Regions from separate parts of the Raoultella sp. genome, predicted to be linked through region 3. Evidence: predicted binding sites of a transcription regulator. Region 3 holds the regulator's gene; each other region holds the start of a gene.
The links. The regulator sigma-54, encoded in region 3, starts transcription at its own class of promoters, with help from an activator protein. The targets are predictions, from matches to a motif close to GTTGGCACANNTTTCGCTNT.
Positions count from the first base shown of each region.

Region 1: hydN (electron transport protein HydN) is a predicted target of sigma-54. The motif match lies at 8,047-8,066, and genes of this name have one in related genera.
Region 2: glnA (glutamate--ammonia ligase) is a predicted target of sigma-54. The motif match lies at 7,437-7,456, and genes of this name have one in related genera.

Region 1 is NZ_JBCNNS010000007.1:34,779-45,149, forward strand. It holds gene srlE (PTS glucitol/sorbitol transporter subunit IIB) at 1-579, shown strand, start outside; gene srlB (PTS glucitol/sorbitol transporter subunit IIA) at 593-955, shown strand; gene srlD (sorbitol-6-phosphate dehydrogenase) at 973-1,752, shown strand; gene gutM (transcriptional regulator GutM) at 1,817-2,176, shown strand; gene srlR (glucitol operon DNA-binding transcriptional repressor SrlR) at 2,248-3,021, shown strand; gene gutQ (arabinose-5-phosphate isomerase GutQ) at 3,014-3,979, shown strand; partial or broken gene ACZAHD_RS02210 (NADH:flavorubredoxin reductase NorW) at 3,996-4,151, shown strand; gene ACZAHD_RS02215 (HoxN/HupN/NixA family nickel/cobalt transporter) at 4,226-5,239, opposite strand; gene hypF (carbamoyltransferase HypF) at 5,236-7,470, opposite strand; gene hydN (electron transport protein HydN) at 7,483-8,010, opposite strand; gene ACZAHD_RS02230 (LacI family DNA-binding transcriptional regulator) at 8,158-9,171, opposite strand; gene ascF (PTS cellobiose/arbutin/salicin transporter subunit IIBC) at 9,438-10,371, shown strand, end outside.
Region 2 is NZ_JBCNNS010000082.1:4,833-15,203, reverse strand. It holds gene yihA (ribosome biogenesis GTP-binding protein YihA/YsxC) at 1-594, opposite strand, end outside; gene yihI (Der GTPase-activating protein YihI) at 1,179-1,682, shown strand; gene hemN (oxygen-independent coproporphyrinogen III oxidase) at 1,871-3,244, shown strand; gene glnG (nitrogen regulation protein NR(I)) at 3,287-4,696, opposite strand; gene glnL (nitrogen regulation protein NR(II)) at 4,705-5,754, opposite strand; gene glnA (glutamate--ammonia ligase) at 5,942-7,351, opposite strand; gene typA (ribosome-dependent GTPase TypA) at 7,728-9,551, shown strand; partial or broken gene ACZAHD_RS14920 (transposase) at 9,794-10,065, shown strand; gene yihX (glucose-1-phosphatase) at 10,122-10,371, shown strand, end outside.
Region 3 is NZ_JBCNNS010000010.1:17,384-27,754, forward strand. It holds gene mlaE (lipid asymmetry maintenance ABC transporter permease subunit MlaE) at 1-148, opposite strand, end outside; gene mlaF (phospholipid ABC transporter ATP-binding protein MlaF) at 148-966, opposite strand; gene ACZAHD_RS03020 (calcium/sodium antiporter) at 1,178-2,155, shown strand; gene kdsD (arabinose-5-phosphate isomerase KdsD) at 2,152-3,156, shown strand; gene kdsC (3-deoxy-manno-octulosonate-8-phosphatase KdsC) at 3,171-3,737, shown strand; gene lptC (LPS export ABC transporter periplasmic protein LptC) at 3,734-4,309, shown strand; gene lptA (lipopolysaccharide ABC transporter substrate-binding protein LptA) at 4,278-4,823, shown strand; gene lptB (LPS export ABC transporter ATP-binding protein) at 4,830-5,555, shown strand; gene rpoN (RNA polymerase factor sigma-54) at 5,603-7,036, shown strand; gene hpf (ribosome hibernation promoting factor) at 7,059-7,346, shown strand; gene ptsN (PTS IIA-like nitrogen regulatory protein PtsN) at 7,419-7,907, shown strand; gene rapZ (RNase adapter RapZ) at 7,953-8,807, shown strand; gene npr (PTS phosphocarrier protein NPr) at 8,804-9,076, shown strand; gene mtgA (monofunctional biosynthetic peptidoglycan transglycosylase) at 9,126-9,851, opposite strand; gene elbB (isoprenoid biosynthesis glyoxalase ElbB) at 9,848-10,371, opposite strand, start outside.

The DNA.
Region 1 (10,371 bases), on a different contig from region 3:
CAATCGGCCCCGCGGGATTACGATACCAGCAAAAAAATAACCGAGCAGAGCGATGGTCTGCTGGCGAAGGTCGGTATGGGAATGGGCTCCGTGGTGGCGGTGCTGTTCCAGTCCGGACGCGACACCATCGACACGGTGCTGAAAACGATCCTGCCGTTTATGGCTTTCGTCTCGGCACTGATCGGCATCATCATGGCCTCCGGCATCGGCGACTGGATTGCCCATGGTCTGGCCCCGCTCGCCAGCCATCCTCTTGGCCTGGTCACGCTGGCCCTGATCTGCTCCTTCCCGCTGCTGTCGCCGTTCCTCGGCCCTGGCGCGGTTATCGCTCAGGTCATTGGCGTGCTGATCGGCGTGCAGATTGGCCTCGGCAATATTCCCCCGCACCTTGCGCTCCCGGCGCTGTTCGCCATTAACGCCCAGGCCGCCTGCGATTTTATTCCGGTTGGGCTGTCGCTTGCCGAAGCCCGTCAGGACACGGTGCGCGTCGGCGTTCCTTCGGTGCTGGTAGGACGTTTTCTGACCGGTGCGCCAACGGTGCTGATCGCCTGGTTTGTGTCCGGATTTATTTACCAATAAGAGGTTCCTGAAGATGACCGTGATTTACCAGACCACGATTACGCGCATCGGCGCCAGCGCGACGATGGCGCTCGAAGAACAGATGTTGATTACCTTTCGCGAAGGCGCGCCGGCGGACATTGAAGAGTATTGCTTTATTCATAACCACGGCGAATTTTCCGGCGCGCTGGCGCCGGGCGCGGAGCTCCAGCTTGGCGAACAACGCTTTCCGGTGACCGCCGTCGGCGATGTTGCCGAGCAAAATCTGCGCGAGCTGGGCCATATCACGCTGCGCTTTGATGGCCATAGCGAAGCGGAGTTTCCGGGGACGGTCCACGTGTCTGGCCCCGTGCCGGACGCGATCGCCCCCGGCTGTATATTGAAATTTGTTGCATGAGTTGTCAGGAGAAGACTATGAATCAGGTTGCTGTTGTCATCGGCGGTGGACAAACCTTAGGCGAGTTTCTGAGCCGGGGCCTTGCCGCACAGGGGTATCGGGTTGCCGTTGTGGATATCCAAAGCGATAAAGCCACGCGCGTCGCGCAGGCTATCAACGACGAATATGGAGAAGGAACGGCGTACGGTTTTGGCGCCGATGCCACCAGCGAGGCCAGCGTGATGGCCCTCGCCCGCGGCGTGGACGAAATATTCGCGCGGGTGGATCTGTTGGTGTACAGCGCCGGGATCGCCAAAGCGGCCTTTATCAGCGATTTCGCGCTCGGTGATTTTGACCGTTCGCTGCAGGTGAATCTGGTGGGCTACTTCCTCTGCGCTCGCGAATTTTCACGGCTGATGATTCGCGATGGGATCAAGGGGCGTATTATTCAGATCAATTCCAAATCCGGCAAAGTCGGCAGCAAGCACAATTCCGGCTATAGCGCAGCGAAGTTTGGCGGCGTCGGGCTGACCCAGTCGCTGGCGTTGGATCTGGCGGAATACGGCATTACCGTTCACGCATTGATGCTGGGCAACCTGTTGAAATCGCCGATGTTCCAGTCACTGCTGCCGCAATATGCCAGCAAGCTGGGCATTGCCGAGGACGAAGTCGAGCAGTATTACATCGACAAGGTGCCGCTGAAACGCGGCTGCGACTATCAGGATGTCCTCAACGTACTGATGTTTTACGCCAGCCCGCAGGCCTCTTACTGCACCGGGCAATCCATCAACGTCACCGGCGGGCAGGTGATGTTTTAACCGCCGGTTCCCGGGTCGCGTCGCGATCCGGGTTCTTCCCGACGCCACGCCTTAAGGAGATTTTATGGTTAGCGCATTAATCACCGTCGCCGCCATCGCCTGGATCGCCCAGCTCGCCTTCGGCGGCTGGCAGATCCGCCGCTTTAACCGCGAGTTCGATAAACTCTGTCAGCAGGGCCGCGTCGGCGTCGGGCGTTCATCGGGCCGCTTCAAACCGCGCGCGATCGTGGCCATCGCCTTTGACGGCCACGATCGCGTCAGCGATACGCTGCTGATGAGAGGAGTGACCGTCTTCGCTCGCCCACGAAAAATCCCCGCGATAAACGGGCAATATCGTGAGCAATTGCGGCCAGACATGATCTTTCCCCAGGATCCGCTCAGTCAGAATGCACTATCATTAGCGCTTAAACCGAAACATGTATAATTTCGTTGTAAAAGTAAATATCTTGCGAAATTATCACTTCGAAACTTAACGCAGGATAGGATACTACCGCTATGAAACCACGTCAGCGCCAGGCAGCTATTGTTGAGCACCTGCAAGCACAGGGTAAATGCTCGGTTGAAGAGCTGGCGCAGCACTTCGACACCACCGGCACCACCATCCGCAAGGATCTGGTGATCCTCGAAAATGCCGGCACCGTTATTCGCACCTACGGCGGCGTGGTCCTCAACAAAGATGAGCCTGACCCGCCCATCGATCATAAGACGCTCATTAACACCCATAAAAAAGTGCTGATCGCCGAAACGGCGGTGCGCTACATCCACGATGGCGATTCGATCATCCTCGATGCTGGCAGCACGGTGCTGCAAATGGTGCCGCTGCTCAGCCGCTTCAATAACATCACGGTCATGACCAATAGCCTGCATATCGTCAACGCGCTCTCCGAACTGGATAATGAACAAACGCTCCTGATGCCCGGCGGCACCTTCCGTAAAAAATCGGCCTCCTTCCACGGACAACTGGCGGAAAATGCCTTCGAGCAGTTCAGCTTCGACAAACTGTTTATGGGCACCGACGGCATCGACCTGAACGCCGGCGTGACGACCTTCAATGAGGTCTTCACCGTCAGTAAAGCGATGTGCAATGCCGCCAGAGAAGTGATCCTGATGGCCGACTCATCAAAATTTGGCCGTAAGAGCCCGAACATCGTCTGCAGCCTCGAGCGCGTGGATAAGCTGATTACCGATGCTGGTATTGACCCGACGTTCCAGCGGGCGCTGGAAGAACAAGGTATCGAAGTGATTATTACTGGAGAAGAACATGAGTAACTTTCTGTTAGAAGTCGGACGCCAGACCCTGATGCTGGAGCTACAGGAGGCCAGCCGCTTGCCTGAACGCCTGGGCGACGACTTCATCCGCGCGGCGGAAACCATCCTCCGCTGTGAAGGGAAACTGGTGGTCTCCGGTATCGGTAAATCAGGCCATATCGGCAAAAAACTGGCGGCCACTTTTGCCAGTACCGGCACCCCGGCCTTTTTCGTCCATCCGGCGGAGGCGCTGCACGGCGACCTCGGGATGCTTGATGGTCGCGACGTGATGCTGTTTATCTCCTACTCCGGCAGCGCCAAAGAACTGGATCTCATCGTTCCACGTCTGGAAGAAAAAGGGATCCCGCTGCTGGCGATGACCGGAAAATCACAATCTCCGCTGGCGCTGGCGGCAAAAGCGGTGCTGGATATCGCCGTCGAACGCGAAGCCTGCCCGATGCATCTGGCCCCCACCTCCAGCACCGTCAACACCCTGATGCTCGGCGACGCGCTGGCAATGGCAGTGATGCAGGCCCGCGGTTTCAATGAAGAAGATTTCGCCCGTTCACACCCCGCTGGCGCCCTCGGCGCGCGACTGCTGAACAAGGTTCATCACCTGATGCGCCGCGACGACGATGTCCCGCGCGTCGACCTTGATACCCGCGTGATGGACGCAATGTTGGAGTTAAGTCGTACCGGGCTGGGTCTGGTCGCGGTCTGCGATACGCAAAACCGCGTGCAGGGCGTCTTCACCGATGGCGACCTGCGCCGCTGGCTGGTCGGCGGCGGGACGCTAAACGATGCCGTTGCCCGGGCGATGACCCGTAACGGCGTCACCCTGCAGGCGGAAAGCCGAGCGGTAGAAGCCAAAGAGCGGCTGATGAAGCACAAAATCAGCGCTGCCCCGGTGGTCGACGAAAACGGCCTTCTGGTTGGAGCGATTAACCTGCAGAACTTCTATCAGTCCGGGATTCTTTAGGCCGCAGACGCTTCGCCAGCCGATTTTACTGAGCGCGATGTGCCTCGTGAAAAACCTGCTGGCGCAGGCGAGCGAACTAACGCTGCCGCCGATGCTGGTGAAGGTCAAAACGCCGGATCTGCCGCTGCATCTGGCAGGCATTATTCCCGGGGCGCGGCGTAAACACCTTACCCGGGCGACAGACTCACCTGACGCCACCGCGCAGGTAGCCCGGCTAAGCGCAGCGCGAGCCGGGGAATCCTCAACCTACCGCGCCAGATTATCGTACCCGCGCCAGCGGTAATTGAGCACCGACAGCACCCAGCAGGCGACAAACAACCCGATAACCACAAAACCGGCGTCGCCGAGATTATCGTTCACCACGCCGACCCAGCGCCATAGCCCGCCGCTAAGCGAAAACTTGTCCATCAGCAGCCCCAGCGCTTCCAGACCACCGATAAATAACGCCACCACCACCGACGTGCCGGTAATGGTCATATTGTAATAGAGCTTGCGCTGCGGCTTGCTAAACGCCCAGCCGTAAGCGCCGACCATCAGCACATTATCGAGGGTATCCACCAGCGCCATCCCGCTGGCAAACAGCGCCGGAAAGACCATGATCGACCAGATGGACATTCCGCTTGACGCGCTGGCGGCAGAAATCCCCAGCACGCCGATTTCGGTGGCGGTATCAAATCCGAGGCCAAACAGAAAGCCCACCAGATACATCTGCCAGCTACGGCTAATCAGACGAAAGGTTTTGCCGAACAGCCAGCTCATCATGCCACCGCCGGTCGCTACATCATCGCTCACCTTGCCGCCTCTCTTCCAGGTGCGAAAGCTGCGCCAGACGCCGCGTAAAATCACCAGATTGATAAACGCCATTAGCAATAAAAACAGCGCCGATACCGCCGTGCCAATCACGCTACCGGTATTGTGAAGCCAGCTCATCTGCTGGCCGAAAGCGGTGGCGGTCGCGGCAATCGCCGCCGAAGCCAGCACCACAATCGACGAGTGGCCAAATGAGAACCAGGCTCCGACGGCAAAAGGCCGACGCCCCTGCTGCATCATTTTGCGGGTAACGCTGTCGATCGCCGCGATATGGTCGGCATCGACCGCATGGCGCAATCCGTACCCCCAGGCCAGCAGGCTCGCCGCCATCAGCGCGCCGCTATCGCCAAACGCCTGCCAGGCCCAACCCCAGGCGAGCAGATTTGCCAGGATCAGTCCCAGCACCAGCGCAGCGGCACGCGGCTGCTGGCGTAAAATTGTCACTATCATGATGATGTCCTGTGAGCCTGCCAGCGGGCTGCGGCCACGACCGCCTGACCAAACGCGATGGCCCCATCTCCGGCAGGAAGCTGCTGCGGAAACAGCAGAGTAAAATCCGCCAGATAAAAGGTCAATCGTGAGACCAGCAGCCGGTTGTGCAACACACCACCGCTGAAGGCCAGCGTAGTCATCCCGCGCGACGTCGCACAATCGCGCGCCATCTCAGCCACTCCGCAGGCCAGCGCATCGTGAAAGGCCCAGGCTTTTTGTTCGCGGCTCGCCCGCCATCCCAGCCACTGCGGCCAGAACGTAGCCAGATCCAGTTCGCCCGCCTGCCACGGCAGACGAACTGGATGCGTAACGCCATCGCAGGTGGTGGCCAACGCCTCCAGCCGGCAGGCCGCCTCACCTTCATAGCTTAGGCTGTCCGGCGCACAGCCCAGCGCACAGGCCACCGCATCGAACAAACGCCCGCAGGATGACGCCTTCGGCGCATTCATTCTTCGCTCAATGGCGCGCGCCAGCAGCGGCCAGTTGTGCTGATGTAACGCCGCAGTTTGCGCATCGCTTTGCCAGTCCTCAACGTAGGCCAGACAGTGGGCCAGCAGATTACGCCACGGCTGACGAGCCGCCAGATCGCCGCCGGGGAGCGCCACCGCCGGTAGTCCGCCCAGGCGTTCGCACTCCCGGTAGTTAACCCGCAGGCACTCGCCGCCCCACAGCGCACCGCTTTCCCCCATGCCGATGCCGTCGAGGACCACGGCAATCACCTCGCCGCCATCCAGCGGCCAGCCGTGTTCCGCGAGGCAAGCGGCGGCATGGGCATGATGATGCAGGACGCGTTCAACCGGCAGCGCCAACGAGTCTGCCCACTGCGTCGAACGGTAGCCGGGATGCGCGTCGCTTACCACCAGGCTGGGATTAAAGCCATAAACCGCCTGCATCAGACGCCGCGCCTGATTCCACTGCTGTTCCACGCCTTCATCGCCGAGATCGCCAAAGTGCTGACTCAGCACCGCCTGCTCCCCGCGCGCCAGACAAAAGGTATTTTTCATATCGGCGCCGAGGCACAGCAGCGGCGGCACGTCATGAAACCCCGGCGGCAACGGCATCGCGTCAGGCACATAGCCCCGCGAACGGCGTAGCATTTCACCACTTTGCCGTACTACTGAGTCATCCATCCGTTGCACGATGTCACGGTTGTGCAGCAAAAAGCCATCGGCGATCGCGGCCAAATCGCGTAGCGCATCGGCGTTAGCGATCGCCGGTGGCCGCCCGCTCAGATTGCCGGAGGTCATCACTAAAGGGCGCGCCAGCGCCTGCAAAACCAGATGCTGCAGCGGATTAGATGGCAGCATCACCCCCACTTCATTCAGTGCTGGCGCAATGTCGTCACACAGGCCATCGACCTGCGATTTCTCTATCAATACGATGGGTGCTGCGGGTGAAGTCAGTAATGCCTGCGCCTCTTCCGGCAAACTGTCCGCTGCCGGTAGCATCACCGCCAGCGGTTTTGTCGGACGATGTTTGCGCGTGCGTAACGCCGCGACCGCGCGCGGATGACCGGCATCGCACACCAGATGAAAACCACCCACGCCCTTGATGGCTACAATTTTCCCGGCCTGCAGTTGGTGAATTGCCGCCTGCAATGCCGCCTCCCCTGCCAACGACTCACCTTCCGCGCGCCACTCCAGGTGCGGGCCGCAGTCGGTACAGGCTACCGGCTGAGCATGAAAACGTCGGTCGCCAGGGTGGCGATACTCGGCCTCGCAGCGCGGACAGAGGGGAAAAGGGGCCATCGTGGTAAAGGGGCGGTCATAGGGCATCGCGCGAATAATAGTGAAACGCGGCCCACAGTGCGTGCAGTTAATAAACGGGTAACGATAGCGGCGCTCCTGCGGATTGTTCATCTCCGCCAGGCATGCCGGGCAGGTGGCAGCATCGGGTACAATCTGGGTACGCATACTTCCGCCGCCACTTTCACGGATGGCGAAATCCTGCGGTAGCGTACACCAGTGAAACGGCCGGGTTTCCACACTGTCGATACGCGCCAGCGGCGGACAGCAGCGAGTCAGCGCGGCGAGAAACGCCGCCTCATCTCCCAGTAGACGCACCCGTACGCCGTCGCCGTCGTTACATACGTCACCGCAGCGTGCTAACTGCTGCGCCAACTGCCAGACAAAGGGGCGGAAACCCACCCCCTGCACTTTACCGCGAATGCGAATCTGCACCCCGTTCATCGAGCCATCGCCTTACCAGGCCAGCGCCGTACGACGACGTTTTTCGATATTCATCTGCTCAAGCTTATTGCGATCCACGCAAATCAGCGCATGCGTCGGGCAGGCCCCTATACAGGCGGGGCCCTCTTCACGGTGATGGCAAAGATCGCATTTATTGGCTTCCGCTTTTTCCGCCATCACGTTCAGCCCGGCGCCGCTATGACGAATCACCGGACGCACGACCACCTCCATGGCGCCGTACGGACAGGCCACCACACAGGTTTTGCAGCCGATGCAGCGCTCCTGCATCACGTGAATAAAGCCTTTATCCCGGGCGATCGCGCCGTTCGGACAGACGTTAGCGCACGGCGCGTCTTCACACTGACGACAGGCGGTCGCCGTCGAGACATTAACGCCTTTGATCACATGAATACGCGGTAAGAAGGATTTTGGCGTCAGCGCGGCGCAGTCCTGATTTTCCTGATGAGAGACCACGCAGGCCACTTCACAGGTGCGGCAGCCGATGCATTTGCTCGCGTCGGCAATAATGAAACGGTTCATCCATTTCTCCAGCAGTAAGAAGGTTACGCGGCGGAGAATGCATAATACGTTCCAAATTTTATGACACTGATAATAAAGGAAATGAATGGTATAAAGGTGGGAAGCAGGTTCTGTCATCGTCATATCTGACGATGACAGATGACGACGTCAGGCAAACGGTCCCTGGGCAATCGAGTCACGTTCAAGCAGCTCGCCGGGGAAGGTTTGCTGATATTTTAAATCGCCGCCGTCGAGCATAAAGATCAGTCGGTTAATACTCTCCTTGATCATCTCCGTCACCGGTATTTTAACGCTGGAGAGCGCCGGAACCATATACGGCGCCAGCACGATATCATCGAACCCGATGACCGAGACCTGTTGCGGAATCCGCACCCCCTGCTGATGTAGCTGCTTCATCGCGCCAATCGCCATGTCGTCATTGCTTGCCACCAGCGCACTGTAACGGGCATCGCGCTGACGCAGCGTCTCTACGCCAGCCGCCCCGCTTTCCGGCGTCCACTTGCCCTCAACAATCAGGTCATTCTTCAGCGAAATCCCGTGTTTTGTCAGCGCATCTTTATAGCCGGAAAGACGTTCAATCCCGGTCGGCGAATCCAGCGAACCGGTGATAAACGCAATATCGCGATGGCCGCGGGTAATCAGTTTTTCGACCGCCGTAAACGCCGAGGCTTTTTGATCGGACCAGACACAGTGGCTGGCGTTGCGCCGCAGACGGCGGTTGAGCACCATAATTGGCTGCGGCTGGTTTTCCACGATCTCGTCCATTTCATCAACGCTGAGAAAACGTGGATAGATGATGATGGCATCGCAGCGCAGATCGAGCAGGTACTGGATCGCCTCGCGCTCTTCTTCCGCGCTGTGCTTGCCGTCGGCCAGAATCAGCTGTCGTCCCTTATCTTCTGTCATCCGCGCAACGTGAAACAGCAACTCGCTAAAATAGACCCCGTGATAAAGGGTGTTGGTGACCACCAGCCCCAGCGTCTGGCTCTTTTTGGTGGCCAGGTTACGTGCCAACAGATTGGGCCGGTAACCGCTTTCCGCCACGGCCTGGAATACGCGATCTTTCGTTTCCTGGCTAACGTAGCCGTTGCCCGACAGTACCCGGGAAACGGTCGCCTTCGATACCCCCGCGCGTTTCGCCACCTCCAGCATCGTTGCCATGTTGTTCTTCCTGTTGCAAAAGATGCCCGCAGTGTACTGCACACCTCGTCGTTTTACAGCTTTGACGCACGCGCGGCGCAGATTCTTTTTCGCCTCACATGGCGATCAAAATCACAAAACGGAAAAATGATTTTTTTATCTCTTGTGAGATCAAATGAAACTCATCATGATTTTGTGGAACCGGTTTCCTATATATCCCTGATAGCGCACGATCCTCAGGTGCGATAACTAGCCAGTACCCTATTGATTAAACAGGATAAAATCCGATGTCTAAAAATTACGCAGCCCTGGCGAAGCAAATTGTGACGGCAACAGGCGGGGCGGATAACATCACAGCAGTCACCCATTGTATGACCCGTCTGCGTTTTGTGGTCAAAGATGACGCACGGGTGGACAGTACCGCGCTGAAAAGCCTGAAGGGTGTACTTGGTGTGGTGCGTAGCGGCAACCAGTGCCAGGTCATCATCGGCAATACGGTATCGCAGGCGTTTCGCGAAGTGGTCAACCTGCTGCCGGACGATATGCGCCCCGCGGAACCTCAGGGTAAACCGCCGCTGACGTTAAAACGTATCGGCGCCGGGATCCTCGATGCGCTGATCGGCACCATGTCGCCGTTGATCCCTGCCATCATCGGCGGATCGATGGTCAAACTGCTGGCGATGATCCTCGAGATGAGCGGCGTCTTGCCTAAAGGTTCGCCCACGCTGACCATTTTGACCGTTATCGGCGACGGCGCCTTTTTCTTCCTGCCTCTGATGGTCGCCGCCTCTGCGGCGGTAAAATTCAAAACCAATATGTCGCTGGCGATTGCCATTGCCGGGGTACTGGTCCATCCGAGCTTTATTGAGCTAATGGCGAAAGCGGCACAGGGTGAACACGTCGAATTCGCCTTTATTCCGGTGATGGCGGTGAAATACACCTATACCGTTATTCCGGCGCTGGTGATGACCTGGTGCCTGTCATATATCGAGCGCTGGGTCGATCGCATTACTCCGGCGGTGACGAAAAACTTCCTCAAGCCGATGCTGATCGTGCTGATTGCCGCTCCGCTGGCGATTCTGTTGATAGGCCCGCTCGGGATCTGGATCGGCAGCGCCATCTCCGCGTTGGTGTACACCATTCATAGCTATCTGGGCTGGCTGTCAGTGGCCATTATGGGCGCCCTGTGGCCGCTGCTGGTGATGACCGGGATGCACCGCG
Region 2 (10,371 bases), on a different contig from region 3:
ATTAAACCAGCTGTCGAGCTTCTGACGCAGCTTATCCACGCCTGATTTCTTCAGCGAAGAGAAAGGTTCAACCTGCACATCTCCGTTAAAGGCAAGAACTGCTTCACGCACCATATTCACCTGCGCTTTACGCGCGCCGCTGGCCAGCTTATCGGCTTTAGTCAGCAGAACCAGAACCTGGATATCGCTTTCTACGGCCCATTCGATCATTTGCTGATCGAGGTCTTTCAGCGGATGACGGATATCCATCAGCACCACCAGTCCTTTCAGGCACAGACGTTTCTCCAGGTATTCACCCAGAGCACGCTGCCATTTGATCTTCATCTCCTCCGGGACCTGAGCGTAACCGTAACCCGGCAGGTCGACCAGGCGTTTGCCTTCGGCGACTTCGAACAGGTTGATTAGCTGGGTGCGGCCAGGGGTCTTGGAAGTACGCGCCAGGTTTTTCTGGTTGGTGAGCGTATTCAGGGCGCTGGATTTCCCCGCATTTGAGCGGCCAGCAAAGGCAACTTCGATACCCGTATCGGATGGAAGATGGCGGATATCGGGTGCGCTGGTGACAAAATGCGTCTGTTGATAGTTCCAGTGAGTCAAGACTGTCGTCTCCGTTAAATAAGGCTATGGCGGGGATTATACCTGAACAGCAGAAAAAGGCTGTTTTTACCGCATCCTCTGGCGTAAGTAAAAACCCTTAAATTTGTGAGACATTGACCATTCAAGGTCGAGGCAATCGATGAGAAATGATAGACGCTGATAGTGTAACACATTAAAAATCATACGATTAAATTTAAATAACCCTCCTGAATAACCATTTTTACTCTGTGGTTGGTTGTAGGATTTGATGAAAACGGTAGAGTAATGGGCAAAGGCGAGGAAGCCTACAGGACAGTGACTCAGGATGAGTTGTCAGGAGCGCCAGGAGGCGAAGACCCGGGATTAATGTCAGGATGACAAACGTCTGGAGACGTTTTGACAAGGAAAGGGACGTAACAGGGACTGTTATTTGCTGAAGGAAAGACAGGGTTCGTCGTGAGCTAACAGGGAAAGTGGAAACCCGCTAAGGGTTGTCAGTGAGGAAAAAGGCGGCAGAGTAATCTGTCGCCTTTTTTCTTTGCTTGCTTTCTGCTAGATTCCGCCTCAATTCTATACTGAAGAAAACGAATCTGAAGATTACCTATATGAAAAAACCGACATCCGTACCCCGTGGTAAAACGCATCGCAAGACACGTGAAGAAATGAATCAGGAATCCCGCGATCGCAAACGCCAGAAGAAACATCGTGGTCACGCGGCGGGAAGTCGCGCAACTGGCGGTGAAACCGCATCATCCGGCAAAAAACAGAGCCAACAGCAAGATCCGCGTATTGGGAGTAAAAAACCGATTCCGCTGGGCGTGACTGAAAGCACCCCGGCTACTAAGCAGCACAAACCGAAGAGCGAGAAACCTATGCTTTCACCACAGGCTGAGCTGGATTTGCTGGAAAACGATGAGCGCCTGGACGCGCTGCTGGAACGTCTGGAAGAGGGGGGCACCCTGAATGCTGAAGAGCAGTCATGGGTCGATGCCAAACTCGATCGTATTGATGAGCTGATGCAGCAGCTTGGCCTGTCCTACGATGATGACGAGGATGAGGAAGAAGAGCGTCAGGAAGATATGATGCGTCTGCTGAAGGGTGGAAACTAACGTTTGCACTCAATCGGATTCCCGGTCCTGCTTATAACCCTTTTGGTTGTATGTTATCTGCTGTGGTTATTCGTTAAACTACGACGGTTGTCGCGGCGTCAGAAATGGCTGCGCAACCGGCTCATTACCCGAGGTGCGGTTGGGCCGGGGTGGCGTACCCGCCGACGGCACCATCGGAAGGAGTGAGCATGTCTGTGCAGTTAATCGACTGGGATCTGGCCCTGATCCAGAAATATAACTATTCGGGGCCACGTTATACCTCATACCCCACCGCACTGGAGTTTTCTCCTGAGTTCGGTGCGGCAGAATTTGACGCGGCGGTAGCTCGATACCCGCAGCGTCCGCTATCGCTGTATGTGCATATTCCGTTTTGTCACAAGCTCTGTTATTTCTGCGGCTGCAACAAAATTGTGACTCGCCAGCAGCATAAAGCCGACCAGTATCTGGATGTTCTGGAGCAGGAAATTATCCATCGTGCGCCGCTCTTCGCCGGACGTCAGGTGAATCAGCTGCACTGGGGTGGCGGTACCCCCACTTATCTGAATAAAGTGCAAATAAGCCGCTTAATGCATTTGCTGCGCAGCCATTTCAATTTTAACGCCGATGCAGAGATCTCGATTGAAGTCGATCCGCGTGAAATTGAACTGGATGTCCTGGATCATCTCCGATCGGAAGGCTTCAACCGGCTGAGCATGGGCGTGCAGGACTTCAATAAAGAGGTTCAGCGGCTGGTTAACCGCGAGCAGGATGAAGCGTTTATCTTTGCCCTGCTCAATCATGCGCGTGAGATTGGTTTTACCTCGACGAATATCGATCTGATTTACGGCCTGCCAAAACAAACGCCGGAGAGTTTTGCGTTTACCTTGCAAAAAGTCGCTGAGCTCAACCCCGATCGTCTGAGCGTATTCAACTATGCGCATCTGCCGACACTCTTCGCCGCTCAGCGTAAAATCAAAGATGCCGACCTGCCTTCGGCGCAACAGAAGCTGGATATTCTGCAGGAAACCATTGCCTCACTCACTGACGCCGGCTATCAGTTTATCGGGATGGATCACTTTGCCCGTCCGGATGACGAGCTGGCCGTTGCTCAGCGCAACGGCGTCCTGCACCGCAACTTCCAGGGTTACACCACCCAGGGTGATACCGACCTGCTGGGGATGGGGGTGTCGGCGATCAGCATGATTGGCGACTGCTACGCGCAGAACCAGAAAGAGTTGAAACTCTATTATCAACAGGTTGATGAAACCGGAGATGCGCTGTGGCGCGGTATCGCGCTGACCCGCGATGACTGTATTCGTCGTGATGTGATTAAGGCGCTAATTTGCCAGTTCCATCTCGATTTCTCTGCGGTAGAAACGCGGTGGGAACTGGATTTCCAGCGTTATTTTGCCGACGATCTGGCGCTACTGGCACCGCTGGCAAAAGATGGGCTGGTGGATGTGGATGACAAGGGCATTCAGGTGACGCCAAAAGGCCGTCTGCTGATTCGCAACATCTGCATGTGCTTTGATGCCTACCTGCGTCAGAAAGCGCGCATGCAGCAGTTCTCCCGGGTGATTTAAACACTATCCCGGCGGCGACAGGCCTGCCGGGAAAGCGAAGCGTTACTCCATTCCTAACTCTTTCAGCTTGCGCGTTAGCGTATTACGTCCCCACCCCAGCAGACGCGCGGCCTCTTGCTTATGTCCTTGCGTATGGCGCAGGGCGGTAGTCAGCAGCGTCCGCTCCATCTCCGGCTGCGCTTCAGAAAGCAGGTTTTGATGACCGGAACGCAGGGCGCGATCGGCCCACTGTCCCAGTAACGTTGCCCAGCTGTCCGGCTGCATATGCGTTGGGCTATCGGGAATCGCGGTTTCAAACAGTTCGCTGGGAAGATCCTGCGTCAGAACCTCCTGGCCTGCTGCCATCACCGTTAGCCAGCGGCAGGTGTTCTCCAGCTGGCGGACGTTACCGGGCCAGGCTAAACGGGTTAGCGCGGTTTCCGTCTCCGGATGGAGCTGCTTGGCTTCGACCCCCAGTTCACGGGCGGCAATTTGCAGGAAATGCCGCGCCAGGCGGGGAATATCTTCGCGGCGCTCGCGCAGCGGTGGCAGATGAACGCGAATCACGTTCAGGCGGTGGAACAGGTCCTCACGGAACTTCCCTTCCTGCACGCGCTGCTCAAGATTCTGATGGGTTGCCGCAATAATTCGTACATCGACCTTTACCGGCGCATAGCCACCAACGCGGTAGAACTGGCCATCGGCCAGAACGCGCAGCAGGCGAGTCTGCACATCGAGCGGCATATCGCCGATCTCATCAAGGAACAGAGTCCCGCCGTCAGCCTGCTCAAAACGTCCCTGACGCACGGTATTGGCGCCGGTAAACGCCCCTTTTTCGTGACCGAAAAGTTCAGATTCGATCAGGTCTTTTGGGATCGCAGCCATATTCAGTGCGATAAACGGCGCTTTTGCCCGCGGGCTATGGCGGTGCAAGGCGTGCGCAACCAGCTCTTTACCGGTACCGGATTCGCCGTTGATCAATACGCTGATTGACGAACGCGACAGGCGCCCGATGATGCGAAAGACGTCCTGCATCGCCGGCGCTTCGCCGATGATATCAGCCGTCGGACTGGTTATCGTGATATTACGCGGCTGCTGCTGTTCCTGATAGTGGCTGATCGCGCGATCGACCAGAGCGACCGCTTCATCAATATCAAAAGGTTTGGGCAGATAGTCAAAGGCACCTTGCTGATAGGCGCTGACCGCCGCGTCCAGATCCGAATGCGCGGTCATTATGATGACCGGAAGCATTGGGTGACGCTGTTTAATTTGTTTCAGTAACGCCAACCCATCCATTCCCGGCATCCGAATATCAGATAACAGTACATCCGGGGTTTTGGTGGTGAGTGCATCAAGCACCTCGTTGCCGTTTTCAAACGTTGTACAACTTAAGCCTGCTCCGGTGAGCGCGCGTTCAAGCACCCAACGGATGGAGCTATCGTCATCAACGATCCAGGCTATCCCTCGTTGCATAAACACCTCTACTTCCGAATAGGCAGGTACACCGAGAATTCGGTATGCCCTGGCCAACTGGTAAATTCAATTTTGCCGGAGTGCTGATCGATAAGACTGCGGGCTATGGAGAGCCCCAGACCGGTACCGCCTTCGCGACCGCTAACCATGGGATAGAACAGCGTATCCTGTAAGTGGGACGGAATTCCCGGGCCATTATCTTCGACATCAATACGCGCGGTGAGGCGGTAACGTACGCCGTGCAGCGTCAGCTGAAAGGCGGTGCGGGTGCGCAGGGTGATCTCGCCACCTTCGGGCCCCAGCGCCTGCAGCGCGTTGCGTACGACATTCAGCAGAACCTGCTCGATCTGGTCTGGGTCATGAGGAAGCTCCGGCAGACTCGGGTCGTAATCGCGGACCAGCTTGACGTTATCCGGGAGTTCCATCGAGACTAGCTTCACAACCCGTTCGGCGACCTTATGGATGCTTTCGGTAACATGCATCCCTGGATGCTGCGGCCCCAGCAGGCGGTCGACCAGATTTCTTAAGCGATCGGCCTGTTCAATAATCACGTTGGTGTATTCCATAAGCGCCGGGTCAGGCAGCGCTTTACTCAGCAATTGCGCAGCGCCTCTCAGGCCGCCTAAAGGATTCTTGATCTCATGGGCCAGCCCGCGAACCAAATCCCGCGCCGCGATTTGCTGGGCGTGCTGCAGCTGCTCCTGGCTCAGGCGTCGCTGGTTATCCATCGGCGCCATCTCCAGCAGGATATAGCCTTCAGGCAGGCGCTGTGCCGTCAGAGACAGGATATGCGAGCGGCCATCGATAACCAGCGTCACTTCGTTGTCGGTAAAGCCCTGGCCCGCCAGCAGGCTTTCCTGCATCAGGTCGATATTCAGTGAAAAGTAGCTCAACAATTCCGGAAGCGGCGTGCCAAAGAGCTTACGTGAACTTTGCGCCAGCAACTGCTGCGCGGCCGGGTTCGCGTAATGCACCGCCAGGTCGTCATCGACCAGTAAAATACTGTTGATTAAAGAGTTAAGGATCTGCCCAGCATCGGGCTGAGTGCCTGTTGCCATCTGACAGTCTCCTGAAAAGAGTGCACTATTTCAGTGCAGTATAGCTTTTTATAGTTAAAAAGCGCATGAGATCAGAGTGTTGGTGGAGAAAAAAGCCCATCCTGAGATGGGCTGAAAGTTTCCACGGCAACAAAATATCCACGGTACCCCACGCCACAACACGGAATACCGGGGATTTACAGCAAAATCAGACGCTGTAGTACAGTTCGAATTCAACCGGGTGCGGAGTCATGCGTACACGGTCGTTTTCTTCAATACGCAGGGCGATGTAAGCATCGATAGCGTCGTTGGTGAACACGCCGCCAGCGGTCAGGAATTCACGGTCAGCATCCAGCGCGTTCAGTGCTTCTTCCAGAGAACCTGCAACCTGTGGGATCTCTTTCGCTTCTTCCGGCGGCAGGTCGTACAGGTTTTTGTCCATCGCTTCGCCCGGATGGATTTTGTTCTTGATACCGTCAAGACCAGCCATCAACAGTGCTGCGAAGCACAGGTACGGGTTAGCCGCCGGGTCCGGGAAGCGCACTTCGATACGGCGTGCTTTCGGCGAGGTGACGACCGGGATACGGATGGAAGCGGAACGGTTACGGGCAGAGTAAGCCAGCATGACTGGTGCTTCGTAACCCGGGACCAGACGCTTGTAGGAGTTGGTTGTCGGGTTTGCCAGGGCGTTGATCGCTTTAGCGTGCTTGATAACGCCGCCGATGTAGAACAGCGCTTGTTCAGACAGGCCTGCATACTTGTCGCCAGAGAACAGGTTTACGCCGTTCTTGGACAGAGACATGTGGCAGTGCATACCGGAACCGTTGTCACCGAACATCGGTTTCGGCATGAAGGTCGCAGTTTTACCAAAACGGTGCGCAACGTTGTGCACAACGTATTTGTAGATCTGAATTTCGTCCGCTTTTTTGGTCATGGTGTTGAAACGGGTAGCGATTTCGTTCTGACCCGCAGTAGCCACTTCGTGGTGGTGAGCTTCAACAACCAGGCCCATCTCTTCCAGGATCATACACATGGTAGAACGGATGTCCTGAGAGGAGTCAACCGGCGGAACCGGGAAGTAACCACCTTTTACGCCTGGGCGGTGACCTTTGTTACCACCTTCGTATTTGGTGGAGGAGTTCCATGCGCCTTCGATGTCGTCGATAGCCACGTGGGAGCCAGAGATAGAGGCGCCGAAACGGACATCGTCGAACAGGAAGAACTCAGGTTCTGGCCCGAACAGGACGGTGTCTGCCAAACCGGTAGAGCGCAGGTATTCTTCCGCGCGTTTTGCGATGGAGCGCGGGTCACGGTCGTAGCCCTGCAGCGTACCTGGTTCCAGGATATCGCAGCGGATGATCAGCGTTGGTTCTTCATAGAACGGGTCGATCAGCGCTGTGGTCGCATCCGGCATCAGAACCATGTCAGATTCGTTAATACCTTTCCAGCCACCAATCGAGGAGCCATCAAACATTTTGCCTTCTTCGAAGAATTCGGCATTTACCTGATGAGACGGAATTGTAACGTGCTGTTCTTTACCTTTGGTATCGGTGAAGCGCAGATCGACAAACTTCACTTCGTGCTCGTTCAGCATCGTCAAAACGTGTTCAGCGGACATACTTAAACTCTCCCGGATTGGTCATTGTCGTCGTGGCAACGAAAATTTTTTCACTGCTATGTGGCGTTGTTGCCTTAAAAAATATAAAGCGAAATCTGTGCCAACTTTTAAATTGCCCCCAAAAGGCGTTATCATGCACTCCATCGTGCAAAAGGGCTGCACCATTATGAATGCATAGCACCAATATAGTGCATATGCGTAAGCGTTGGGCACTAGTTTGGTGCAATTAACCTTAAATAACCCTTTTAACGCTCCGTGAAAGCGATCACAAAGAAACTCTGCAATACTTGTTTGGGGAGGATGTTTGTGATCCTGTTTTGTACTGCGATTAATCCGTGTACAATAACGCGCTATTTCTAATGCCTGAGGCAAAGTTGTGATCGAAAATTTGCGTAATATCGCCATCATCGCGCACGTTGACCATGGTAAAACTACCCTGGTTGATAAGCTGCTGCAGCAATCCGGTACGTTCGACGCGCGTGCCGAAACTCAAGAGCGAGTGATGGACTCCAACGATTTGGAGAAAGAGCGTGGGATTACCATCCTCGCGAAAAACACCGCCATCAAATGGAATGACTACCGTATCAACATCGTTGATACCCCTGGGCACGCCGACTTCGGAGGTGAGGTTGAGCGTGTCATGTCCATGGTTGACTCTGTGCTGCTGGTGGTTGACGCATTTGACGGCCCGATGCCGCAGACGCGCTTCGTGACCAAAAAAGCCTTTGCTCATGGCCTGAAGCCTATTGTCGTCATCAACAAAGTTGACCGTCCTGGCGCGCGTCCTGACTGGGTTGTCGATCAGGTATTCGACCTGTTCGTTAACCTCGACGCGACCGACGAACAGCTGGACTTCCCTATCGTTTACGCTTCTGCGCTGAACGGTATTGCGGGTCTGGATCACGAAGATATGGCTGAAGATATGACTCCGTTGTATCAGACCATCGTCGATCGTGTTCCGGCACCGAACGTTGACCTTGATGGTCCGCTGCAGATGCAGATCTCCCAGCTGGATTACAACAACTACGTTGGCGTCATTGGCATCGGCCGCATCAAACGCGGTAAAGTGAAGCCAAACCAGCAGGTTACTATCATTGATAGCGAAGGCAAAACCCGTAACGGTAAAGTGGGTAAAGTTCTGACCCACCTGGGCCTGGAGCGTATCGACAGCGATATTGCTGAAGCGGGCGATATCATCGCGATCACCGGTCTGGGTGAACTGAACATCTCTGACACCATCTGCGATCCGCAGAATGTTGAAGCGCTGCCGGCTCTGTCAGTCGATGAGCCGACCGTATCTATGTTCTTCTGCGTTAACACCTCTCCGTTCTGTGGTAAAGAAGGTAAGTACGTTACCTCTCGTCAGATTCTTGAACGTCTGAACAAAGAGCTGGTGCATAACGTGGCGCTTCGCGTTGAAGAAACTCCGGATGCAGACGCATTCCGCGTTTCCGGTCGTGGTGAGCTGCACCTGTCTGTTCTGATCGAAAATATGCGTCGTGAAGGTTTCGAAATGGCGGTTTCCCGTCCGAAAGTTATCTTCCGCGAAATCGACGGCCGTAAACAAGAGCCGTTCGAAAACGTAACGCTGGACGTTGAAGAGCAGCATCAGGGTTCTGTCATGCAGGCTCTTGGCGAGCGTAAAGGCGACCTGAAAAATATGAATCCAGATGGCAAAGGCCGCGTACGTCTCGACTACGTGATCCCAAGCCGTGGCCTGATCGGCTTCCGTTCGGAGTTCATGACCATGACCTCCGGTACTGGTCTGCTGTACTCCACCTTCAGCCACTACGACGACATTCGTGCGGGCGATGTGGGTCAGCGTCAGAACGGCGTACTGATCTCCAACGGTCAGGGTAAAGCGGTTGCGTTTGCACTGTTCAGCCTGCAGGACCGAGGTAAGCTGTTCCTGGGTCACGGTGCTGAAGTTTACGAAGGCCAGATCATCGGTATTCACAGTCGTTCTAACGACCTGACTGTAAACTGCCTGACCGGTAAGAAACTGACCAACATGCGTGCTTCCGGTACTGACGAAGCAACGGTCCTGGTTCCGCCAGTGAAGATGACCCTGGAGCAGGCTCTGGAGTTCATCGATGACGACGAACTGGTAGAAGTTACCCCAACTTCCGTTCGTATCCGTAAACGTCATCTGACTGAGAACGACCGTAAACGCGCAATGCGCGGTGCGAAAGAAGATTAATTCCCTCTTCTTGTCGATACAGAACCTCGCCTTTATGGCGGGGTTTTTTTTGTCTGTAGAAAACCTCCGGCCAGGTGAACTGCACCCTAAACGTTCGACACTCAACGAGTAAGGGGGCAGTTCACAGACGCAGGTTCCAAAAACCTTTCCGCTCTGGGCCAGTGATTAACATCCCTTTTGCTTTGTTAAAACACCTTGCGTTAAGGCAACGGCGAGAGTCAAAGCCGAAATCAAAAGGAGGTCCCGCCGAAATGAGTGTGTCGGGATTTATGGGATAGCTGAAGGGAAAAAGTCGCCTGATGCTGTATGCGCAGCTTGATGATCTGAGGCACAAATACAGAGCCCGGGAGTTCTGGTGCCGGGTGACTACGTCGGTACGGTAGGCAAGAACACGGCGAAGATACAGGAATACATAACGCACCAGATTGAAGAGGATAAAACGGGTGAGCAGTTATCGATCCCTTATTCGGGCAGCATGAATTGTTCTGAACGCCGGTTTAAAAACCATACATAGTCAAACTCCGTCTTTCCCGCTACAGTTAATCTTTCATGGTGCGCAAGGAGACAAAAATGCTCTATATCTTTGATTTAGGTAATGTGATTGTCGACATCGACTTCAACCGGGTACTCGGGACATGGAGCGATTTGAGCCGCATCCCGCTCGCGACGCTCAAGCAGCATTTCACCATGGGCGAGGAATTCCATCAGCACGAACGCGGTGAAATTAGCGATGAAGCCTTCGCGCAAGCGATGTGCCATGAAATGAATATGCCGCTGAGCTATGAGCAGTTTTCTCACGGCTGGCAGGCTGTTTTTGTCT
Region 3 (10,371 bases):
TGTAGAGCTGACGAACCAGCAGCGGCGCATGCTTACGAAATTCTGGCTTGCCCACCACCGCATTGAAAAGCATTAATCCGGCACGCCCGAACGCCGCGGTCGTTTTAATTCCCCGGTGTCCGAGGGATGCCAGCACGTTTAACAGCATCAGTTGCTCGCTCCCTTGCCTAATAAATCATGCTGATAGTCACCGGCCGGATAGCGGAACGGTACCGGACCATCGGCAATACCATCAATGAACTGGCGAACCCGAGGGTCACCGTTTTCACGCAGCGATTGCGCACTGCCGTGAGCCACGATTTTTTTGTCCGCCACGATATACGCGTAATCAGCAATACTCAGCACTTCTGGCACGTCATGTGACACCACAATACAGGTCACACCCAGCGTGCTGTTGAGTTCTGAGATCAGCTTGACCAGCACGCCCATGGTGATGGGATCCTGCCCGACAAAAGGTTCGTCGAACATAATCAGGTCCGGCTCCAGCGCGATGGCCCTGGCCAGGGCGGCACGGCGCGCCATCCCGCCTGAAAGCTCAGAAGGCATTAATTTCGCCGCCCCGCGCAGCCCGACCGCTTCCAGCTTCATCATGACGGTCGTATGCAGTAGCGCCTCCGGCAAGCGCGTATGTTCACGTAACGGATAGGCCACATTATTGAAAACGTTCATATCAGTGAACAGTGCTCCGGACTGGAACAGCATGCTCATACGCTTACGCACGGTATACAGGCGCGAGCGTGACATCTGCGGCACGTTTTCACCATCGAACAGGATCTCACCTTTATCCGGCGGGATCTGCCCACCGATCAGGCGCAACAGCGTCGTTTTACCGATCCCCGATGGTCCCATAATCGCCGTGATCTTACCGCGCGGCACTGACAGCGAGATATCATCGAAGATGACACGATCGCCGCGAGAGAAGCGGATACCGCGTACTTCGACCAAATTCGCCAGAGTTTGGCTCATAAAATCATCCTTACTAAACATCCCTCGGGCTAAGCATGGCGCGTAACTCCACCACAAACCCAACATTTTTACAGAATCTTACCTGCCTGGGTTAGCGAAAGCTGGCATTTGTTTTACTTTTGACAAACATAAAGTCAAAATTAAGAATTTGTTACGCTGCAGATGGACCGGTTCAGCGAATCGACGATTATACCTGAAGAAAGGACTTTAGATGCTCTTAGCGACGGCTCTGTTAATAATTGGTTTACTGCTGGTAGTCTACAGCGCCGATCGTCTGGTCTACGCCGCTTCAATACTTTGCCGCATGATAGGAATCCCTCCGATTATTATCGGGATGACGGTGGTAAGTATCGGTACCAGCCTGCCGGAGATCATCGTTTCTGCCGCTGCGTCTCTGCACGGACAGACCGATCTGGCCATCGGCACGGCGCTCGGTTCCAATATTACCAATATATTATTAATACTCGGCCTCGCTGCCTTGTTGCGTCCATTTACCGTGCATTCTGATATCCTGCGCCGCGAGTTACCGCTAATGTTGCTGGTCAGTTTGCTGGCAAGCTTTGTGCTTTACGATGGGCAACTGTCCCGTATGGATGGCCTTTTCTTACTGGCGCTCGCCCTGTTGTGGCTGCTGTTTACGATTAAAATCGCCCGACTGGCGGAACGTCAGGGCAACGATAGCCTGACCCGGGAACAGATGGCGGAACTTCCGCGGGAAGGTTCGCTTCCCGTAGCCTTGCTCTGGCTGGGCGTCGCCATGATTGTGATGCCCATGGCAACCCGCATGGTCGTAGATAATGCTACCGTGCTGGCAAACTACTTCGCTATCAGCGAACTCACCGTCGGCTTAACGGTGGTGGCGATCGGCACCAGCCTGCCGGAACTGGCGACGACCATTGCCGGGGCACGGAAAGGGGAAGACGACATCGCTATCGGGAATATTATTGGCGCTAATATCCTCAATATCGCCCTGGTTCTCGGGTTACCGGCACTGATTGCCCCGGGAGCGTTTGCGCCAGAGGCCTTTACGCGCGACTACACCGTGATGTTGTTCGTCAGCGTGATATTCGCCCTGCTATGCTGGCGTCGCAAATGGCAGCCCGGTCGCCTGGTTGGCGCGCTGCTGGTCGGCGGTTTTGTGGTTTGGTTGGCGATGCTGTACTGGGCAGCACCGCTCTTCGCTGAATGAATCGGGATAACACTATGTCGCAAATAGATTTGCCAACGGATTTTGACTTTCAACGGGTAGGACGTGAAGTTCTGGAAATTGAACGTGAAGGTCTGGCTCAGCTCGATCGATACATCAATGAAGATTTCACCCATGCCTGCGAGAAGATCTTCTGCTGCGCGGGGAAAGTCGTGGTAATGGGGATGGGCAAATCCGGCCATATCGGGCGTAAAATGGCGGCGACGTTTGCCAGCACCGGTACGCCGTCGTTTTTCGTTCATCCCGGCGAAGCGGCCCACGGCGATTTAGGCATGGTGACACCGAAGGATGTGGTTATCGCGCTTTCGAATTCCGGCGAGTCGAACGAGATCCTTGCGCTGATTCCGGTACTCAAACGCCAGCAGGTATCGCTTATCTGCATGACCAGCCGCCCGGAAAGCAGCATGGCGCGCGCCGCGGACATTCACCTTTGCGTGAAGGTACTGAAAGAAGCCTGCCCGTTAGGGCTGGCTCCGACCTCCAGCACCACTGCCGCACTGGTTATGGGCGATGCGCTGGCGGTTGCCCTGCTGGAAGCACGCGGCTTCACCGCCGAAGATTTTGCGTTGTCCCACCCAGGCGGTGCACTGGGGCGTAAGCTGCTGTTGCGGGTCAATGATATTATGCATACGGGTGATGAAATCCCGCACGTCAATGTACAGGCCACCTTGCGTGATGCGCTGCTGGAAATCACACGTAAAAATTTAGGCATGACGGCTATCTGTGATGATGACATGAACATCATCGGTATTTTCACCGATGGCGACCTGCGCCGGGTGTTTGATACCGACATCGATATGCGTAATGCCCGTATCACCGACGTCATGACGCCGGGCGGCATTCGCATTCGCCCCGGTATTCTTGCCGTCGATGCGCTGAACCTGATGCAATCTCGCCATATCACCTGTGTGTTAGTTGCCGATGGCGACCGCCTGTTAGGTGTGGTACATATGCACGATCTCCTGCGCGCAGGCGTAGTGTAAGTAAGGATAAAATAATGAATAATGCTGATGCTCTGCAGGAAACCTGCTACGGGCCAGTAAGCCCTGAATTTCTCGATCGGGCGGCGAAGATCCGTTTATTGATCCTCGACGTAGACGGCGTGCTGTCCGATGGCCTGATCTACATGGGCAACAACGGTGAAGAGCTGAAGGCGTTTAACGTTCGCGACGGTTACGGGATTCGCTGCGCGCTGACATCAGGTATTGAAGTAGCGATTATTACCGGACGAAAAGCTAAACTGGTAGAAGATCGTTGTCAGACGCTGGGTATCACGCACCTGTATCAGGGTCAGTCCGATAAACTGCTGGCATTTCGCGAATTATTAAGCAAGCTGGCCGTCCGCCCGGACGAAGTTGCCTACATCGGCGATGACCTGATCGACTGGCCGGTGATGGCAGAGGTTGGCTTAAGCGTCGCGGTAGCGGATGCGCATCCGTTGCTGCTGCCGCGAGCGGATTATGTTACTCGCATCGACGGTGGACGCGGGGCGGTACGCGAAGTCTGCGATTTGTTACTATTGGCGCAGGGCAAGCTGGATGAGGCCAAAGGGCAATCAATATGAGTAAAACCAGACGTTGGGTTATCATTTTACTATCGCTGGTCGCGCTTATTCTGATCGGCCTGAATCTGGCGGGTACAGACGATACCACTCTGCAGGAGATCAGTCCTGATGACCCGACCTATACCAGTGAACATACGGACACCGTTGTTTACAGCCCGGAAGGAGCGCTTAACTACCGCTTAATCGCTGAGCATGTGGCGTATTTTTCCGCCCAGGAAGTATCGTGGTTCACCAGACCGGTGATGACCACGTTTGATACCAACAAGATACCCACCTGGTCTATCAAAGCGGATAAAGCCAAACTGACCAAAGACCGCATGTTGTATCTTTACGGAAACGTAGAGGTGGACGCGCTGAGCGCGGACTCTCAATTGCGCAAAATTACGACGGATAACGCCCAGATAAACCTGGTGACGCAAGATGTTACCTCTGATGACATGGTGACGTTGTACGGGACGACATTTAATTCCAGCGGCCTGAAAATGCGCGGAAATTTACGCAGCAAAACCGCCGAGCTGATTGAAAAGGTTAGAACCTCTTATGAAATTCAGAACAAACAAACTCAGCCTTAAGATTGCGCTCGCCAGCGCCTTACTGGCCGCCAGCCTGCCAGCACTGGCAAAAACCGGCGATACCGATCAACCGATTCACATCGAATCCGATCAACAGTCACTGGATATGCAGGGTAATGTCGTCACCTTCACCGGTAATGTCGTCGTCACCCAGGGTACCATTAAAATCAACGCCGATAAGGTGGTTGTGACCCGTCCTGGCGGTGAAAAAGGCAAAGAGGTGATCGACGGTTACGGTAATCCGGCAACCTTCTACCAGATGCAGGATAACGGTAAGCCGGTCAAAGGCCACGCGTCAAAAATGCGTTATGAATTACAGAACGATTTTGTGGTGCTGACCGGTAACGCGTACCTTGAGCAGCTCGACAGCAACATCCAGGGCGACAAAATCACCTATCTGGTCAAAGAGCAGAAAATGCAGGCGTTCAGCAATAAGGGCGGACGCGTGACGACGGTTCTGGTTCCTTCGCAGTTGCAAGACAAAAGCACCAACCAGCAAAAGAAGGGTAACTAATTCGTTATGGCAACATTAACCGCAAAGAATCTCGCCAAGGCGTATAAAGGCCGCCGCGTGGTGGAAGATGTCAGTCTGAGCGTGAACTCTGGCGAGATCGTTGGCCTCCTCGGGCCAAACGGCGCCGGTAAAACCACGACCTTCTACATGGTCGTCGGCATTGTGCCGCGCGATGCTGGCAACATTATCATCGACGAAGAAGATATCAGCCTGCTGCCGCTGCATGCCCGCGCGCGTCGGGGTATCGGCTATCTGCCGCAGGAAGCGTCCATTTTCCGCCGCCTGAGCGTGTACGATAATTTAATGGCGGTTTTACAGATTCGTGACGATCTCAGCACCGAACAACGTGAAGACCGCGCGAAAGAGCTGATGGAAGAATTTCATATTGAGCATCTGCGCGACAGCCTGGGGCAGGCGCTTTCCGGTGGTGAGCGTCGCCGCGTTGAAATCGCCCGTGCGCTGGCCGCTAATCCGAAATTCATTCTGCTGGATGAGCCTTTCGCCGGCGTAGACCCCATTTCTGTTATTGATATCAAACGCATCATCGAGCATCTGCGTGACAGCGGTCTTGGCGTGCTGATCACCGACCATAACGTCAGGGAGACGCTGGCCGTTTGCGAACGCGCCTATATCGTCAGCCAGGGCCATCTGATCGCCCACGGCACGCCGCAGCAAATCCTGGAAGACGAGCAGGTTAAGCGCGTGTATCTTGGGGAAGACTTCAGACTCTGATAGGGTAGAGGTTACAGACGTTTTAGCCGGAGATATTAGCCCTGAATATGAAGCAAGGTTTGCAATTAAGGCTAAGCCAACAGCTTGCCATGACGCCACAACTGCAACAGGCTATTCGCTTGTTGCAGTTGTCCACGTTAGAACTCCAGCAAGAACTCCAGCAGGCGCTGGAGAGTAATCCACTGCTTGAGCAAACCGATCTTCACGATGAGGTAGAGACCAAAGAGGTTGAGGACCGCGAATCGCTGGACACCGTCGACGCTCTTGAACAAAAAGATATGCCGGAAGAGCTGCCGCTCGACGCCAGCTGGGATGAAATCTACACCGCTGGCACGCCGTCCGGAAACGGCGTTGATTACCAGGACGACGAGCTGCCTGTCTATCAAGGCGAAACGACCCAAAGCCTGCAGGATTACCTGATGTGGCAGGTTGAACTGACGCCGTTTACCGACACCGATCGCGCCATTGCCACGTCGATTGTCGATGCCGTCGATGACACCGGCTATCTCACTATTCGGCTGGAAGATATTGTCGAGAGTATCGACGATGACGACATTGGTCTCGAAGAAGTTGAAGCGGTGCTAAAGCGTATCCAGCGCTTTGATCCGGTCGGCGTCGCGGCAAAAGATCTGCGCGACTGTCTGCTGGTTCAGCTTTCACAATATGCCAGAGAGACGCCGTGGCTGGAAGAAGCCCGGCTGATCATCAGCGATCACCTCGATCTGCTCGCCAACCATGATTTCCGTTCCCTAATGCGCGTCACCCGATTGAAAGAAGAGGTGCTGAAAGAAGCGGTTAATCTGATCCAGTCGCTCGATCCGCGCCCCGGTCAGTCGATCCAGACCGGCGAGCCGGAATATGTCATTCCTGACGTACTGGTACGTAAGGTCAGCGGCCGCTGGGTCGTGGAGCTTAACTCCGACAGCATCCCACGCCTGAAGATCAACCAGCATTACGCGGCCATGGGCAACAGCGCGCGCAATGATGCAGACAGCCAGTTTATCCGCAGCAACCTGCAGGAAGCTCGCTGGCTAATCAAAAGTCTGGAAAGCCGTAATGATACGCTGCTGCGCGTTAGCCGCTGCATCGTCGAGCAGCAGCAGGCCTTCTTCGATCAAGGAGAAGAGTTCATGAAACCAATGGTACTGGCGGATATTGCTCAGGCCGTTGAAATGCATGAATCCACCATTTCACGCGTTACTACCCAAAAATATCTGCACAGTCCGCGCGGTATTTTTGAGCTGAAATATTTCTTCTCCAGCCACGTGAATACGGAAGGCGGCGGCGAGGCATCGTCGACGGCCATTCGTGCGCTGGTGAAGAAGTTAATTGCCGCGGAGAATCCCGCGAAGCCGTTGAGTGACAGTAAGCTGACCACCATTCTGTCTGAACAGGGTATCATGGTGGCACGTCGTACCGTCGCTAAGTACCGAGAGTCTTTATCCATTCCGCCATCAAACCAGCGTAAACAACTGGTTTGATACAACCGATAAGGAAGACACTATGCAGCTCAACATTACAGGACACAACGTCGAGATCACCCCTGCACTGCGCGAATTCGTCAATACGAAGTTCAGCAAACTGGAGCAGTTTTTCGACAGGATCAATCAGGTCTATATTGTGTTAAAAGTAGAGAAGGTGACGCAAATTGCGGATGCCAATCTGCATGTCAACGGTGGCGAAATCCATGCCAGTGCGGAAGGGCAGGATATGTATGCCGCTATCGATGGACTCATCGATAAGCTGGCAAGACAGTTAACAAAACATAAAGATAAACTAAAACAACACTAATTGTCCGGGCGTCGCCCTTGCCTGCTGCCGGCTTTCATCGGTGGCAGACAAGGGGCGCGCTCAGGTGAAATTATGATGAACAACGATTCGGCTCTACAACTGAGCAATGTCCTTAACCAGGAATGTACCCGTAGCCAGGTTCACTGCCAGAGCAAAAAGCGCGCGCTGGAAATCATCAGTGAACTGGCAGCAAAACAGTTAGGTTTGCCGCCGCAGGTGGTGTTCGAGGCGATCCTCACCCGCGAGAAAATGGGCAGTACCGGGATTGGAAACGGGATTGCCATTCCGCACGGTAAACTCGAAGAGGATACGCTGCGCGCCGTCGGCGTGTTTGTCCAGCTGGAGACACCGATCGCATTTGATGCCATCGACAATCAGCCGGTCGATCTGCTGTTTGCGCTTCTGGTTCCGGCTGACCAGACCAAAACCCATCTGCATACGCTCTCGCTGGTCGCAAAACGCCTGGCGGATAAAACAATTTGCCGACGCCTGCGCGCGGCGCAAAGCGATGAAGAGCTGTATGAGATCATCACCGAAGCAGGAAGCAACGATGACGTATAACGGCCGTCGCCCCCTACCCTTTATCGTACTGAGGAGAAACGGTACATGGTACTGATGATCGTCAGCGGCCGCTCAGGCTCGGGGAAATCCGTCGCTCTGCGGGCACTGGAAGATATGGGCTTCTACTGCGTGGATAACCTGCCGGTAGTGCTGTTGCCTGAGCTGGCGAGAACACTGGCCGGCCGAAACATCTCTGCCGCCGTCAGCATTGACGTGCGTAACATGCCGGAATCGCCAGAGATCTTTGAACAGGCGATGAAAAACCTGCCTGAGGCATTTTCCCCTCAGCTGCTGTTCCTGGATGCCGACCGCAATACGCTGATCCGCCGCTACAGCGACACCCGTCGTCTGCATCCGCTATCAAGCAAAAACCTGTCGCTGGAAAGCGCGATTGACGAAGAGAGCACCCTGCTGGAACCGCTGCGTTCCCGCGCCGACCTGATCGTCGACACTTCAGAAATGTCGGTCCATGAGCTGGCAGAAATGCTACGTACCCGCCTGCTCGGCAAGCGCGAACGTGAGCTGACCATGGTCTTTGAATCCTTTGGTTTTAAGCACGGTATTCCGATTGATGCCGATTACGTCTTTGATGTCCGCTTCCTGCCAAACCCGCACTGGGATCCGAAACTGCGTCCAATGACCGGTCTGGATAAACCCGTTGCCGCCTTCCTTGACCGACACACGGAAGTTCACAATTTTATTTACCAGACCCGCAGCTATCTTGAGCTATGGTTACCGATGCTGGAAACCAATAATCGCAGCTATCTGACGGTGGCGATTGGTTGTACCGGCGGTAAACACCGTTCGGTCTACATTGCCGAACAGTTGGCTGATTACTTCCGCTCGCGCGGTAAGAACGTGCAGTCTCGCCATCGGACGCTGGAAAAACGCAAATCATGACCGTAAAGCAGATCGTTGAAATCACCAATAAGCTGGGGATGCATGCCCGCCCGGCGATGAAGCTATTTGAGCTGATGCAAAATTATGATGCGGAAGTCCTGCTGCGCAACGATGAAGGGACGGAAGCGGAAGCTAATAGCGTGATTGCCCTACTTATGCTCGACTCGGCCAAAGGCCGGCAAATCGAGATTGAAGCCAACGGTCCGCAGGAAGTCGAAGCGCTGGCGGCGGTTATTGCGCTGTTCAATGCCGGTTTTGACGAAGACTAAGCTACTCCCACCTCTTCCCCGGCCGCACGACGCTGACCGGGGCTATTGTTCACTTCAGTTTGTTCGCCTGCATAAATCCTTCTCCACCTAGTTGACGCATCTGGCGCAGGATCCACGCCTGCCGACTGCGAACATAGCCCGACGGCGCATCGGCACGAAAGCGAATCGGATTCGGTAATACCGCCGCGAGGAGCGCCGCTTCAGAAGCGGTTAACTTGCTCGCAGGCTTATGAAAGTAGCGCTGCGACGCCGCTTCGACGCCGAACGTCCCTTCGCCAAACTCAGCGATATTCAGGTAGACGGTCAGAATCCTTTTTTTGCTCCACACCGTCTCAATCCCTAGCGTTAACCCGGCCTCCAGCCCTTTGCGCAACCAGCTGCGGCCATCCCACAAGAACAGGTTTTTCGCCGTTTGCTGCGAGAGCGTCGAGGCGCCACGCACGCGATTTTCCTGACGTTCATTGTATGCCAGCGCTTTTTCTATCGCTGACACATCAAAACCCCAGTGCTCGGGGAATTTTTGATCCTCCGCAGCAATTGCCGCCAACCCCATCCACGGAGAGATCTCGTCCATCCCGACCCAATCGGAATGGGCGACATAATGAAAATCACCGCTCAGCCATGCGCCAACTTGCCGCTCAAGCATAACGGCTGAAAACGGCACCGGCAGAATGCTAAAGAGCGCGATACCGCTCCCCCAAAAGGCTGCCGCGATCAGCAGAATGCGCAATACAAGGCGTTTAATCATTCGCAACGGCGCCAAACGCACACTCATGCGGTCAGAACCAGTACGCGCGCCACCAGCTTCTCAATCCCGCTCGCCGATTCCGCAATATTCTGCGCCAGCATCCAGGCTGGGGTCGTTACCACCTTATGTTCTCCATCGACGACGATATCATCGACCGGGCAAGGCACGTGCTCTGCGCCCATCTCTTCCACCAGGTCAGCGGTATCAAGATCGGTACCGATGGTTATCCGCAGCGGGATCGGGAAAATTTTTGGCAGCAGCGCCGGCGCGATACATATAAAGCCCAGGGGTTTGCCCGCCTGGTACATCGCCAGCGTCAACGCTTTCAGGTCGCTATCGACCAGGCATTCAGCCCCTTGCGAGGCAAAGTTGCTGAGGTTCTTCGCCGCGCCAAACCCGCCGGGGACAATCAGCGCATCGAGATCTTCAGCCCGAGCCGCGGCCAGAGGCTGGATATCGCCGCGGGCAATACGCGCGGCCTCAACCAATACGTTGCGGCTTTCAGCCATAGGTTCACCGGTCAGGTGATTGATCACATCCGTTTGCG